2 regions of the Salinivibrio sp. ML290 genome follow, and region 1 is predicted to be linked to the other one. Evidence: riboswitches for the same ligand, from Rfam matches in the RefSeq annotation. Region 1 holds a riboswitch; the other holds the start of a gene.
The links. A riboswitch is a leader RNA that binds a small molecule or an ion and turns the genes downstream of it on or off. The one in region 1 is predicted to bind lysine.
Positions count from the first base shown of each region.

Region 2: it holds a riboswitch for lysine, as region 1 does, so the genes downstream of both, BZG23_RS01505 (Na+/H+ antiporter NhaC family protein) here and lysC (lysine-sensitive aspartokinase 3) in region 1, are expected to answer to the same signal.

Region 1 covers NZ_MUEY01000002.1:1,762-9,662, reverse strand. The annotation lists gene BZG23_RS02165 (pyridoxal-phosphate-dependent aminotransferase family protein) at 1-747, opposite strand, end outside; lysine riboswitch at 1,011-1,198, shown strand; gene lysC (lysine-sensitive aspartokinase 3) at 1,296-2,684, shown strand; gene metH (methionine synthase) at 2,723-6,382, opposite strand; gene BZG23_RS02150 (cation:proton antiporter) at 6,566-7,858, shown strand; gene metA (homoserine O-acetyltransferase MetA) at 7,896-7,901, opposite strand, start outside.
Region 2 covers NZ_MUEY01000001.1:300,579-308,479, reverse strand. The annotation lists gene cspD (cold shock domain-containing protein CspD) at 459-680, shown strand; gene BZG23_RS01510 (thymidine kinase) at 758-1,339, opposite strand; gene BZG23_RS01505 (Na+/H+ antiporter NhaC family protein) at 1,447-3,030, opposite strand; lysine riboswitch at 3,119-3,300, opposite strand; gene BZG23_RS01500 (H-NS family histone-like protein) at 3,573-3,998, shown strand; gene BZG23_RS01495 (lytic murein transglycosylase) at 4,050-5,021, opposite strand; gene BZG23_RS01490 (YcgL domain-containing protein) at 5,032-5,307, opposite strand; gene minC (septum site-determining protein MinC) at 5,577-6,239, shown strand; gene minD (septum site-determining protein MinD) at 6,257-7,069, shown strand; gene minE (cell division topological specificity factor MinE) at 7,071-7,340, shown strand; gene rnd (ribonuclease D) at 7,415-7,901, opposite strand, start outside.

The DNA.
Region 1 (7,901 bases):
GCCGTCGCCGCTCCAATACCCCAGCACCAAACTTTGATCGAGAAACCAGCTTTGCACCTTGTGAGTCCGCGCCTGCATTTTTTCTACTGCACGGGGCGAGAATGTCACTGGCGACAAGCCCGGTACACACGACAAACATTTTTGACTGCCTGAATAGACTGCATCTAATTGCCACTCGTCCACCTTCAACGGCACTCCACCTAGTGAGGTCACCGCATCGACAATAGTGAGGCAGCCGTGTTCACGTGCCAAGGTGGCAAGGGCCTGTGCATCAGAGCAAGCGCCTGTGGACGTCTCCGCGTGGACAAATGCGACTATGCTAGCCTCCGGGTGCGCCTTCAAGGCCGCTTCAACCTTTTCAGGATTAACCGGAGCGCCCCAGGCATCATCAACCATCACCGCATGTGCACCACAACGCTCCACGTTTTCTCGCATCCGGTCGCCAAACACGCCATTGCGACAGACGATCACTGTGTCGCCAGGCTCCACCAAATTGACAAAACAGGCTTCCATCCCCGCACTTCCAGGTGCAGAGACCGCAATGGTAAACGGATTGTCGGTTTGAAAAGCGTACTGCAGTAGCTGCTTGACCTCATCCATCATGCCAATGAATAAGGGGTCAAGATGCCCCAATGTCGGCTTGCTCAATGATTGCAGCACCGACGGGTAAATGTCAGAGGGCCCTGGCCCCATCAATGTGCGAGCGACGGGTTGAAAAGACTGAATATCGGAAATTGCACGAGCCATCACGAATCCTTGTTGTTGGTACCGAGGCTCACCGTTATAGCATATTTTTTCGCCATCCCCCTAGCCTCTGGCACATGAACTGTGTGATCGCTAGCGGCGATTTATGTTTCTTTTCAGTGCCGATAGGGCGCAATGGCCTCCTTTTACTCATTCAAAGCGGGGGCTGGGCAGTGCTCCCCCATCAAGAGCAAAAACACGGTTGACACCCTGCGACCACACCCGTAATGTTAAAACTGTTCATGCGGTCACCAACCCATGACTGAACATGCAGAAGAGGTGCATTTCTCAGGCAGTTATCAGGCGGAGCCCCACTCCTAAGCGTGATAACCAGGGGAGACAATGCCGAGGTGGCGTAAGAGCGGGGTCGATACGCTGCCGGCCTTGAAGGCTGAATCCTTCAGGCTGTCACTTGTCATCCATATGGACAGACAGGTGGAGCGCTTCTGGCAGAATGCCTGCCGTTTGCTCTTCCTACCTTGTCGCGGTATTTATCGCGGTCACGATGTGACTTCTGATGTTCCCCACTGACTTTTGAATATATTGAATCAATGAGCACGAGCTCAAAAGGGGAAAAGGACGTGAACCCGTTACCATCAATTTCAGTCGCTAAGTTTGGCGGCACCAGTGTCGGGACGCTAGAGGCGATGCAGCAAAGCGCCGCGGTTATCGAGCAAAACCCGCAAACCCGTTTAATCGTGATCAGTGCGTGCGCCGGAGTGACCAATCATTTAGTCGCGCTCGCAAAAGGGATCAACGACCCTGACGTGCGCCAAGCCAAGTTGGACGCCATTAATGCCATTCACCAAGCAATATTGCAGCAACTTCCTGATTGCCAAAACACGCAAGCAGCCGTCGAACACTGGCATCTCGCCATTGCCGAGTATGCCGAAAAAGCGGCCATCATTCCTGACACAGCGCTAACGGATGCGTTAGTTGCCTGCGGCGAGCTGATCTCAACCCATATTTTCACCCATTTGCTCAACAGCCGAGGTATAACCGCTTTGAGAGTAGATGCGCGTGAATTGCTGCGCACCGACAGCCAGTTTGGCTGTGCCCAGCCTGACCCACAACAGACGCGAACACAGTGCCACGACCAATTGCTTCCGCATTTAGCCACACATCGAGTGATCACCCAAGGGTTTATCGGCGCGGATGCCCACGGACAAACCACCACCTTAGGCCGTGGTGGTAGCGACTACAGTGCAGCACTGTTCGCCGAAGCCGTGGACGCAGAGAGTTTGGCCATTTGGACCGATGTGCCCGGGATTTATACCACCGACCCGCGGATTGCCGAACAAGCGCGCCCAATCAGTGAGATTAGTTTTAGCGAAGCCTCAGAAATGGCCACGTTTGGTGCCAAAATCCTGCACCCGTCCACCTTACTGCCTGCAGTGCGCCAACATATACCAGTGTTTGTCGGGGCCGCGAGAGCGCCTGAGCAAGGCGGCACCTGGATCCGCGAGCAAGCGCGCTCGGCACCGCTGTTTCGTGCCGTCGCCTTACGACGAAACCAAACCATGGTGACACTAACCAGCTTAAACATGTTCCATGCATATGGTTTTTTGGCCAAAGTCTTTGAGGTTTTGGCACGATTTGAAATCTCGGTGGACTTGATCACCACCTCGGAGGTCAGTGTCGCTTTAACCCTTGATCAAACTAACACTCAGGGCGACGCGCCGCAGCTGCCACAAGCGGCTATCGCCGAGCTGACCCAGTTATGTCATGTCGAGATCTGCGAGAACCTAGCGGTGGTAGCGCTGATTGGCAATGATATGAATCATACTGCTGGCGCGACAGCGCCGGTGTTCAGTGCCTTAACACAACATAAACTACGCATGATTTGCTACGGTGCCAGCAACCACAATGTATGTGTTGTGGTTGAAGATGACGATGCCACCCAGGTGGTGCAGCGGTTACACGCGGACTTATTTGAATAATAAAAAAGCCAGCACAGCCAATGTGCTGGCTTCTTTCGTTAGCCGTTTAAGTTCGGCCCTAGCCATTTTTCCGATTCTTCGCTGCTCCACCCTTTGCGTGCTGCGTAGCTGTCTCGCTGATCGTTTTGGATCTTCGCCACCGCAAAGTAACGTGACTCAGGGTGGGAAAAATACCAACCTGAGACCGACGCCCCCGGCCACATGGCATAGCTTTCGGTAAGTGTCATCCCCGTATGCGCTTCTACCGACAGCAATTGCCAAATTTTGTCTTTCTCACTGTGTTCAGGACAGGCGGCATAACCCGGCGCTGGCCGGATCCCTTGGTATTGCTCGCGGATCAGCGCATCGTTATCGAGCGTCTCATCGGGCGCATAGCCCCACAAGGTAATCCGAATTTGCTGATGGAGGTACTCTGCAAAGGCTTCTGCGAGTCTATCGGCGACCGCCTGGATCATGATCGCGTTATAATCATCCCCTTTCGCTTTGTATTCTTCCGCCAAGGCATATTCGCCAATACCACCTGTCACCGCAAATGCGCCAATCCAATCCGGCTGGCCACTGCTTTTTGGCGCAATAAAGTCCGACAAGCAATAGTTGGCACCACGTGGCTTTTTCGTTTGCTGCCGCAAGTGGTTCAGTACGGTGAGCGTCGCTTGGCGAGACCCATCATCATAGACTTCAATATCATCCTCAACGCTGTTGGCAGGAAAAAGGCCACACACTCCCTTCGCGGCGACCAAGCCTTCTGCCTCGAAACGATCGAGCCAAGCATTGGCGTCTTGATACAAACGGCGCGCTTCCTCACCCACTAGTTCGTGATCCAAAATCGCCGGGAATTTGCCACTGAGTGACCACGTCATAAAGAAGGGTGTCCAGTCGATATACTGACGTAAGGTCGCTATCGAGACATCATCGTAAACATGCACGCCCGGCTTCAACGGCTGCGGAGGAGCATAGTTTGCCCAGTCCGTTTGCCACTTATTGTCCCGCGCCTGCTCAAGGGTGACGGGAGCGGTTCGAGGCGTTTTGCGTTGATGTTGCTCACGCACCGCCGCATAGTCTTTGGCTAAACGGGCCACAAAATCCGGCCGCTGAGTCTGTGACAGCAACGATGAGCACACCCCCACGGCACGTGACGCGTTGGGCACATAGACCACGGGCGCATGGTAATGCTGTTCAATCTTCACCGCGGTATGGGCTTTGGACGTGGTCGCGCCGCCAATAAGCAAAGGAATATCAAACCCTTGGCGCTCCATCTCTTTCGCCACGTTCACCATTTCATCTAACGATGGGGTAATCAGGCCTGATAAACCAATAATATCGACGTTTTCCTCACGCGCCACCGACAGGATTTTATCGGTCGGCACCATCACGCCGAGATCAATAATCTCGAAGTTATTACATTGCAGCACCACGCCAACAATGTTTTTGCCAATGTCATGCACATCCCCTTTGACCGTGGCGAGCAAGATCTTGCCATTGGTCTGTCCTTGCTGCTTTTCAGCATTGATGTAGGGCTCAAGGTAAGCCACCGCCTGCTTCATCACCCGTGCCGACTTCACCACTTGTGGTAGGAACATCTTGCCTTCACCAAACAAGTCCCCGACCACGTTCATGCCAGCCATCAGTGGGCCTTCAATCACTTCTAGAGGTTTACTTGCCGCGGCGCGAGCCAGCTCGGTGTCTTCAACAATAAACTCTGTAATGCCTTTGACCAGTGCATGTTCCAACCGCTTTTCCACCGGCCAACTGCGCCACTCCGCAGTTTCCGCGACCTCGTTCTCCCCACTATCGCGATAGCTGTCGGCGATCTCCAATAAACGCTCCGTGGCGCCATCATCTTTGTTGAGCACCACATCTTCTACTGCCAAGCGCAAAGACTCGGCTAAATCATCATAGATGGCTAACTGACCGGCGTTGACGATCCCCATATCCATGCCATTTTTGATGCAGTGATACAAAAACACCGCATGAATAGCCTCACGGACGGGGTTGTTACCTCGAAACGAAAACGACACATTGGAGACACCGCCCGAGATCATGGCATGCGGCAGGGTTTGTTTAATGTCGGCCACGGCGTTGATGAAATCGACTGCGTAGTTATTGTGCTCATCAATGCCGGTAGCAACCGCAAAAATGTTGGGATCGAAGATAATATCTTCCGGCGGAAAGCCGACTTGCTCGACCAGAAGATGATAAGCGCGCGTACAGATTTCCACTTTCCGCGCTTGAGTATCGGCTTGACCTTGTTCGTCAAACGCCATCACGATCACCGCCGCGCCATAGCGACGGACTAAACGTGCTTGGTGCAGAAAAGCCTCTTCTCCTTCTTTGAGCGAAATAGAATTGACAATGCCTTTTCCTTGAATGCACTTGAGGCCAGCTTCAATCACTTCCCATTTAGAGGAGTCAATCATCACTGGCACACGGGCAATATCCGGCTCGGCCGCGCATAAATTGAGGAATCGCACCATAGCCTTTTCGGCATCCAACATGCCTTCATCCATATTGATATCGATGATTTGGGCGCCGTTTTCCACTTGCTGCAATGCCACTTCCAGCGCCTCGTCGTATTGCTCTTCAACGATTAAACGTTTAAAGCGTGCTGAGCCAGTCACATTGGTGCGCTCACCCACGTTAACGAACAAGCTATCGGCATTAATGGTCAGGGGCTCGAGCCCAGATAAGCGACAGGCCACAGGGTGGTCAGGCAGAGAGCGTGGCGAATGTTTTTTCACCGCGTCGCTAATCGCTTGAATATGTTCAGGCGTGGTGCCACAACAACCACCGACCAAATTGATAAAGCCTGACGCCGCCCACTCATCAATGTGTGTCGCCATCTCTTCGGGAGAAAGGTCATACTCACCAAACGCGTTGGGCAACCCCGCATTAGGGTGGACGGAGACAAAGCCCTCACAAATGTCGCTCAGCTCTTTGACATACTGGCGCAATTCAGCCGGCCCCAGTGCGCAGTTTAAGCCAAACGACAGTGGCTCAACATGGCGCAGCGAGTGATAAAAGGCGGCGGTCGTTTGTCCGGATAAGGTGCGTCCAGACGCATCAGTGATGGTGCCGGAGATCATAATGGGTAAGCGAAACCCACGGGCATCAAAGACCTTTTCAACCGCAAACGCACAGGCTTTGGCATTCAAGGTATCAAAAATGGTCTCCAACATGATGATATCAACCCCACCCTCAATGAGCGCTTCGGTGGACTCGGCATACACGTCGACTAACTGATCAAAGCTGACATTGCGAAACCCAGGGTCATTCACATCTGGTGAGATTGAGCACGTTCGGTTGGTCGGCCCCAACACACCCGCGACAAAACGGGGTTTATCCGGCGTTTTCGCCGTCCACGCATCAGCGACCTCACGCGCAAGCCGGGCTGCCGCTACGTTGATTTCCGCACTCAGCGCCTGCATGTCGTAATCGGCCATCGCAATTTGGGTGGCGTTAAAGGTGTTAGTTTCAATAATGTCCGCGCCCGCGGCCAGGTAATCACTGTGTAGCGAAGCGATCTTATCAGGCTGAGTCAGCACCAAAAGATCATTGTTGCCTTTCACATCACAGTGCCAATCTTTAAAACGTTGGCCACGATAATCGGCCTCATTGAGCCCTAACCCCTGAATCATGGTGCCCATGCCACCATCGATCACTAGAATACGGTCGCGCAGTTGCTGTGTCAGTCGGTCCATACTATTACGCTTATCATCTTCCTCGTTGCAGTCATTTCATCCTACCACAGCGAAAATGGAAATCTAGACGTCTATAAATAACAATTTATTTTGATCTATTTCAATTCAGCTGTTCGTTTTGACAACGATTTCTATTAATATTTTGACACATTTTTTCATTCCCTCGTTGTACTAGGAAGCGGCATGTCAACTTACGCAATCCTCAGCTTTATGGCTGCTGCAGCCATCTTTATCGCTTTTATTAATAGTAAAATCAGTCGAGTACAAACCACCATCGCCATCACCGCCAGCTCGCTCCTACTGTCTTTGTTGATAGTGGTCGCCGGTCAATACCAAGCCATTCCACTCAAAACCATGGCCGAGCAAATACTGACAGATATCCACTTCGATACCTTTTTGCTCAAAGGCGTCCTCGGCTTTTTGCTCTTCGCGGGGGGAATTGGTGTCAAGCTTCCCTCTTTCTCCGACCAAAAGTGGGAGATCACGACCCTGGTGATCGGCGGGCTATTGGTCTCTGTGTTTTTAATCGGCACCGGTATCTGGGGCGTGTTTCAGCTGATCGGTATTCCTTTCGATTATCTCTACTGCCTGCTATTTGGCGCGCTGATCTCGCCGACCGATCCCATTGCTGTTCTCGCCATTGTGAAAAAACTGCAAGCACCGATGCGGATCACGACACAAATAGAGGGAGAATCGCTATTTAACGATGGCGTGGGTATCGTGATCTTTGTGACTCTTTTTACCCTAGCCTTTGGCGACAACAACCCGACGGTGGGCGGTACCATTGCCTTGTTTTTACAAGAAGCCGTTGGCGGGATTTTATATGGCCTGGTGCTTGGCTATCTTTTCCATCGCTTGATTTGTGCCACCAACGACCACTCGATGGAATTGCTGTTAACGCTGGCTATCCCCAGCGCTGGCTATGTCCTGGCCGATATGCTGCATGTCTCTGGCCCGCTGGCAATGGTGGTTGCCGGGATTATGATTGGCAACTGGACCCGCTTTATTGGCTTTTCTAAAGAAAGTGAAGATCACCTCGACCACTTCTGGGAACTGGTCGATGAATTTCTTAACAGCCTACTCTTTCTCCTCATCGGGGTTAGCTTGCTGCAAATCAGTTTCCATAAAGAAGACTGGATCATTATGGCGGCGGTGGTGCCTATTGTGCTTCTCGCCCGGTTTATTAGCGTGAAAGTGTGTTACCTCGGCTTTAAGCGCTTTCGAACCTATAACCCTTGGGCAGTACGTATATTAAGCTGGGGAGGCTTACGCGGAGGGCTTGCGTTGGCCATGGCAATGGCCGTGCCCGCTGGCATCATGGTGGTGCCGGAAAAAAATATCGATGTTCGCGAGCTGATCCTCATCATGACCTATGCGGTGGTGGTGTTCTCCATTTTGGTGCAAGGCTCAACCATGACAGGCATGGTTGATAAAGCAAACGCAGCACAAGACGAAATGGATAAACATCAAAGCTAACCGAGTCCCTAACCCAAAAGCGCCCGCGGGCGCTTTTTTATTC
Region 2 (7,901 bases), on a different contig from region 1:
TCCATGATCATTTTTAAGCAGGCAGACTCCTTACGTAATGCCAGTAGCGCTCATGCCAATCCAAACACTTAAGGGCTAAAGAGCAAGTTATTAGAATAAAAAGTAATAGTTCAGCCCTGTAGTAGCGCATCTATCACTGTAATCACACGGGTTTATAGCGAAAACATCCAGGGTAAAATCTAAAAAACTATGCAATTAAGATGTCTGTTGTTGAATGAATAATTGCCACTTCCTCACACTTTTTCGATTCGATATTACATTACTGTTATAAGTTATACCCCACACTTGACTGCCTAAAAGTATCTACTAAAGTGAAACATGTGGTAGGTAAACTAACCATGTCACTTCTATTCAATCATATCAGTGATGGCAACGGTGCCACGCTGCCGGGATTGATGAGGTGGAATGAACGCGTTTATCGCAGGTATGCAAAGTTTGATGCAAGAAGGATGTGTCGCATGGAAACTGGTACAGTAAAATGGTTTAACAATGCAAAAGGATTTGGCTTTATTTGTCCGGTAGAAGGAGAAGGCGATGTGTTTGCCCACTATTCTACCATCCAGATGGACGGATATAAGACATTAAAGGCGGGACAAACCGTCAACTACGAGGTTCAGGAAGGACCAAAAGGCTACCATGCCAGTGAAATTGTGCCAGTCGATCAAGAAGCGGCTAAATAGCGCTGAATCCGGTCGGCCAAATGGAAAAGGCGAGCTTACCGCTCGCCTTTGTTGTGTTTGACCGAACTCAATGCCGTCTAGAGTAACCCAAGCATCTGTTTGTAGTGGCGGCGACACACAGAAACATAACGTTCATTGCCCCCAATCACCACCTGATCACCATCCGCAATGGCATTACCCTCGCTATCTTGGCGAATAACTCGACTCGCTTTACGTCCACAATGGCACACGGTTTTCAGTTCAACGAGCTTATCAGCCCACGCCAACAAGTACTGCGACCCTTCAAACAGCTCACCACGAAAATCCGTTCTTAATCCATAACACAATACTGGGATCCGCAGCTTATCCACCACATCGGTGAGCTCAAGGACTTGCTGTTTGGTCAAAAATTGGCTCTCATCAATCAATAAACAGTCAACTTTCTCTTGCGCCAAGATAGTCGCAACGTGCTCGAATAGCGACGTCTGATTGTCATACAGGTGGGCATCAGCTTCTAAGCCAATTCGCGAACTAATTTTTCCGACCCCATAGCGGTTATCAATCGCGGCGGTAAAGAGTAGAGGCTGCATACCGCGCTCTTGGTAGTTAAAGGCCGATTGTAACAAGGTGGTCGACTTACCCGCGTTCATTGCCGAATAATAAAAGTATAACTGAGCCATAACTGTCTCTACACGTAATGCCCGTTGTGGGCGAGCTGGATTAAATAAACAGGCATGCTACCGCACTAGCAGAAAAAGAAAAGCCCCGCCGAGGCGAGGCTAGATAATTAACCGACCAATTTACACGGTCGCTTTTTAAGCCACATTAACCCAGCACATAGTGCAACGAACGCAAACACGGTCGCCATCAAGGACCAAAGAAGTGACGCGGTAAAGCCTAACACCATGAAGCCTACGGTTGAGACAAGCGCCCCGCCAATAGCATAAGGGAGCTGGGTGGCGACGTGGTCAATATGTCCACATCGTGCCCCTGTTGAAGACAAGATAGTGGTATCAGAAATTGGTGAACAATGATCGCCAAATACCGCCCCCGCCAATACTGCTGAGAGCATAGGTAGCATCAGAGCAATGTCTGTCGCCGCGGCAAGATCGCCCGCGATAGGAAGCATAATACCGAACGTCCCCCACGACGTCCCTGTTGCAAAGGCCATCACTGCCGCCAACAAGAAGAGCACCACAGGCAAGAGTTGCGCCGGTAAGTTCCCCTCAACCAAGGACGACAAATATTTGCCTGTTTGTAGGTCACCAATAATATGGCCAATTGACCAAGCAAATAACAGAATGAGGATCGCGCCAAACATAGACTTTGCGCCCACCCAAAGGGTTTTCGCAATATCTGATACCGCAATACCCTGTTTACCTGTCATCACTAAGGACACAGCTAAACCCGCCAGTCCCCCCCACAGCAATGACATGCCGACATCGGTATTTTCAAACGCGCCGAGGAGAGAAAAGGATTGTGCATCAGCGGCCAAGGCCTGCCCGCCGGTATATAGCATCGCCCCCACCGTCGCCACGACTAGCATAATAATGGGGGCGACCAAATCAGCCACGCTGCCTTTATCACTTTCTTCAATCCCTAAGTCATCGCAGATATCAGCGCAGTTTTCACTTTCATCGCCCAATCGACTGCCTTTTTTCGCCTGATATTCAAACTGACGCATCGGGCCAATATCCAGTTGAAACCAAACCACCGCAAACACTAATAGCAAGGCAAAAATGGCGTAAAAGTTCATCGGGATCATGGTGACAAATGCCCCTAGCGCCGTGTAATCCGTTACACCATGCGCCACTAAAATCGAGCCAATCACGGTAATGATATAGGCTCCCCAGCTTGATGCTGGCGTGATCACACACATAGGGGCTGCCGTGGAGTCAAGGATGTAAGCCAGTTTCGCTCGAGAGACGTGAAATCTATCTGTCACGGGGCGAGAAACGGCGCCCACCGCTAAGCTGTTGAAATAATCATCGACAAATATAAATACGCCGAGAAAAGCGGCGAGCAGTTTCGCCCCACGTTTACTCTTGATCCGGCTTTGCGCCCAATTGGCGAACGCGCGTGTGCCTCCAGAAAGAGACAGGAGCGCAGTGATCATACCGAGTAAAATAAGAAACGCGAGAATACTTAAATTCCAGCTATTTAAGCCTCCATCAGCAATAAATAGTCCAGTGATCACCTCAAGTAAGTACTGTCCAGAAGAGAGGAAAGAAAAATCGGTCAGTAATACAGTACCCAGTACGATTCCCATGCCCAACGACAATAAAACCCGTCGTGTGGCAATCGCGAGGCCTAGCGCCAATAAAGGGGGAAGCAGTGATAAAGCGGATGAAGAAAAATCTGTTAAGTTCATGATCTCAGTGTCAACCAGGTGGTTGGAGATCTACTGCAGAAATGAAGACGGTAAGGTGTGGTATCACACGGCAAACAGCTTGCCTCCTACATACAGTAGCGCTCCATAGTGTATTTCCAAGTACTATGGCAGTGCTGCCCCTATTCGGTAACAGCCCCAGCTCAATCGGTGTGATGACCTGATTGGCTTCGGCGTTGTTTCCTTTTATGCGCTCTCATCGGTATCACCCTCTTGCGCACGACTTATAAACAACGCACCTCTACGTTAAGCGTGGTGCATTCTACACAACGTGTTTACTATCGCAACTATTTATGGTTGAAAAAACGTCGATTAACCCCCACCTTACTCGATGCCAATAAAATGCGTCTTATCTTCTATTTTTTTAGACATCTGTTTCAAAAAAGACAATAGAATTAAAGTCAAATTTGCGGTTAACTTGCAATTAATGAACAATATGGCGTATTAATATAGGTCATATTGTATATTTCAATTATACTGCTATCATTCTTTCAATTAACATATAAATCAAATAGGAACCAATAATGTCTGATGCAATGAAAGCCTTACTCAATTTGCGTAGCTTACGCGCAGTTGCAAAAGAGATGTCTACTGAGCAGCTGAACGAAGCCTTAGAAAAATTACAAACGGTTGTTGAAGAGCGCAAAGAAATCGATCGCCAAGCTGAAGCGCAAGAAAAAGAGCGCTTAGAGAAGTTAGAAAAATACCGTGCTATGTTAGAAGCCGACGGTATTGACCCAGAAGAAATCGTGGCATTGTTAGGTGGTGCTTCTAAGAGCAAAGCATTGGGTAAACGCGCGACTCGTCCAGCAAAATATCAATATACGGGCGAAGATGGCTCACAAAAAACCTGGACAGGCCAAGGTCGTATGCCGAAAGTGATTCGCGAAGCGATTGAGAGCGGTGCGGCTAAGCAGGAAGATTTCCTCATCCCAGGCCAAGAAGCCTAAGTCCATATTCCCGCATAAAAAAAAGAGGCGCTCAGCCTCTTTTTTTATTCCTTAACCAAATTTAATTCTGTCTGCCAAATGGCTCACCGCTAACGCAAAGTAATGCGAGCGATTCCATTTCAATAAACTCTGATAATTATTATAAACAAGATAAGCCCTGCCTTTACCATCATCAGGCTGAATCAACCACGCGTTGATATCGACGGCAGGTAGCGCCTGACCATTCAACCGGCGCACACCACGCGTCTGCCAGGCACTCAATGAGTGTGCTTTATCACTGTCGGTGCCAAGCAAAGTACGATCTATTCCTGCAGGTAGCTGTACTTGCCGCCCCCATGTATAAGTATCATCCCACCCGGCTTTTTTTAAGTAATTCGCAGCAGACGCAAAAACATCGGCTTCTGTTTGCCAAATGTCTTTCTTACCATCTTGATTGCCATCGACCGCGTAATTAATAAACGAGCTTGGCATAAACTGGCATTGGCCCATTGCCCCTGCCCAAGAGCCTTTCATCGCTTCTGGCGCAATGTGCCCTTGCTGCAATATCTTCAGTGCGGCCATAGTCTCTTTACGAAAAAAGGCCTCTCGACGACCATCAAAGGCTAATGTTGATAGAGCTTCAATCACATTATAACTGCCCTGCAGTTTGCCAAAATTACTTTCTACGCCCCATAAAGCCACAATAAAACGCGGCTGAACTTGGTACTGCTCACCGATGGTTTTCAACGTGTCGTAATGTTCACGATACAGTTTTTTCGCTTGGGCGACTTTCCAATCAGGCACAGCACGCGGAATATATTCATCCAGCGTAAGGCGTCGCTCAGGTTGATTTCGATCGGAGCTGACCGCACGCTCGTGGTATTCAACGTCCTTAAACGCACGCTCAAGTAACGCATCACTGATGCCCGCCTCTCGTGCCTCGGCTTTTAAGGTGGTCACATACTGCTCGAATCCGGGCTTGGCCATCACAGGGCTCACCAAAAGTGCCGCCGCGATAGAAGCTGAAATCATACCTTTGCGCATAGTCTTCCTTTTACAGTTTTTCGTTTTTATTACGAATGGCCTGCAATGCCGCATCAGGTGGCGGGGGCAATTGCACAAAAAAACCATCACTTTGCAGGCTTTGTTTAACCTTATTGATGTCAACAGCAGCCAGTTTATCGCGCTTGTCTAAGTTGATCATCATGGCAAATTCGGGTTGCCCAAAGCTATTCATTAATGCCTCAGGCACATCATCAAATTTATCTTTCTCTGCAAGATAAAGATAGGTGCCTTCTTTCTTTTTGCTACGATAAATTGCGCAATACATCTCAAAAGTCCTCATGAGCATGCCATATTACTGGCGATAAATTGTCATCTCGGGGTAAAGGTTTGTTAAGCTTTGCAGCAAAGTGTGTCAAAACGCGTCTCTGCTGCCATTTCTCATTCAAACGTTAAAAAAACACCATTAAAGGGAGATATGCCGCATCAACGGCAAACCCTGCTTGCCGCATTGGCGCTGTGAATATACCATGCTATCCAACGTCTGATAATGCGCGTCTGACTCGTGTTTAAATGACAAAACCGGGATCGAATAACATGCTCAAACAACCGGAGTTGAAAGGCTCAACCTTTACCCTTTCCGTCCTCCACCTCGTTGACGATAATTTTGCTGCCGCTGCCAATGTTTTGACAGAGAAAGTCACCCAAGCACCGGCCTTTTTTCAAGGCGCCCCTGTTGTCGCTGACATTAGCCGTCTATCACAATGTCCTGATATCGGTGCCTTAAAGCAGTGCTTACAGGCCACAGGCATGATTCTCGTCGGATTGACCGGCGTCACCCATAATGATACACGCGAGCTTGCGCTGAATGCGCAGCTAGCCGTGCTCAAGTCAAGCAAGCAATCCCGAGTTGCCGATCCGATTCAGCCGCCTGCCAAAGTGGTCACCGCCCCCGTGCGTTCAGGTCAGCAAATCTATGCGAAAAACGCCGATCTGGTGATCCTCAATCATGTCAGTGCCGGCGCGGAAGTGATAGCCGATGGCAGTATTCATATCTATGGCGTTTTGCGTGGCCGAGCTATTGCCGGCGCAAGTGGACAAAAGCAAGCGCGTATTTATTGTCAGAACCTTCAGTCAGAATTATTGTCAGTAGCAGGAAGCTATTGGCTCAGCGATAAAATTCCATCAGAACATTTAGAGCGACCTTCCATGGTCTCGCTTAATCAAGAAAGCTTACACATTGACCCCCTCACGCTATAAGAGAATAAGGAAGAGGAATGGCACGAATTATTGTAATTACTTCCGGTAAAGGCGGTGTTGGTAAAACAACATCGAGTGCGGCATTGGCGACCGGGTTGGCCATGACAGGCAAAAAAACCGCCGTGGTCGATTTTGATATTGGCCTACGTAACCTGGATTTGGTGATGGGCTGTGAGCGTCGGGTCGTCTATGACTTTGTCAATGTCATTAACGGCGAAGCCAATCTGCATCAAGCATTAATTAAAGACAAACGCGTAGACAATTTGTTTATTCTGCCAGCCTCACAAACACGCGATAAAGATGCGCTAACCAAAGACGGCGTGGAGCGGGTTCTAAAAGACATGGATGAGCTTGGCTTTGAATACATTATTTGCGACTCGCCCGCGGGCATTGAAGCCGGTGCATTAATGGCGCTGTATTTTGCTGACGAAGCGATTGTGACCACCAATCCAGAAGTTTCATCCGTACGCGACTCTGATCGGATTCTTGGTATTCTCGACTCCAAGTCACGCCGCGCAGAAAACGGCGAGGATCCGGTAAAACATCACTTATTACTCACTCGCTATAATCCTGCACGTGTGACCAACGGTGAAATGCTCAGTGTTGAGGATGTTGAAGATATCTTGCGTATTCCACTGTTAGGGGTCATCCCGGAGAGCCAGTCTGTGTTGCACGCCTCAAACAAAGGCGAGCCAGTGGTACTTGACCAAGAATCTGATGCAGGCCAAGCCTATGAAGATGCCATTGCGCGTCTGCTGGGTGAAGAGCGTCCCTTCCGCTTTATCGAGGAAGAGCGCAAAGGTTTCCTAAAACGCTTATTTGGAGGCTAATGTGGCACTGCTTGAATTCTTCCGCCCATCTAAGAAAAAGTCGGCCAATATTGCCAAAGAGCGTTTACAAATTATTGTTGCCGAGCGTCGCAGTGCAGATAGCCCAGCGCCGACTTATTTGCCTCAGCTCAAGCAAGATATTTTAGACGTGATCCGCAAATACGTGGATATCGCACCGGACCAAGTGTCTGTCAGCCTAGAGCAAGGCGATGATGACCTATCCGTCTTGGAGCTGAATGTCACCTTGCCCGAAGAGGGAAAAGAGAGCTAGATCTCAATCACAACGGGCTAATACAGAAAGCGGTGGCTCAAGGCCACCGCTTTTGTTTATGCGTGAGATGATCACTATGCCCCTGGGGCGTTAGGGATCATCGTCAGCAATGTCTCACCCACTAACCGAAAGCGCCACCCCGAGGCTAAGTCAGGACGTTTGTCTTCTTGACGCTCCTCTCGCCATACCCAGGTAATCAATTGATTAAGCTGCTTTTTAGATCCAATAAACTCAGGCGCTAAGCCTGATTTATCTGCCTGGGCTTGCACCTGCTCCTTAATCGCTTTAATCACCGACTTATACCCAGGCTCATCGACTAAGCGTGTGATGGCCGGCGGGCATTTGGCTAACGGGGTTTTATCCGCTTGCGTGGCCAACGTGATCAAGGTTTGCGCGTGATAACGAACTTCAAATTTGTCGAACCCATGCTCGTTCATTTGCTCAACCGTACGAATACCATAACGCGCCATTTTCCAGAGGTTTTGCTCTTTAACGATAAAGTTGAGTGCCATATTCCGGCGGCGCGCTTCCTTAGCTCGCCACTTGGCAAGGGCTTGCAAT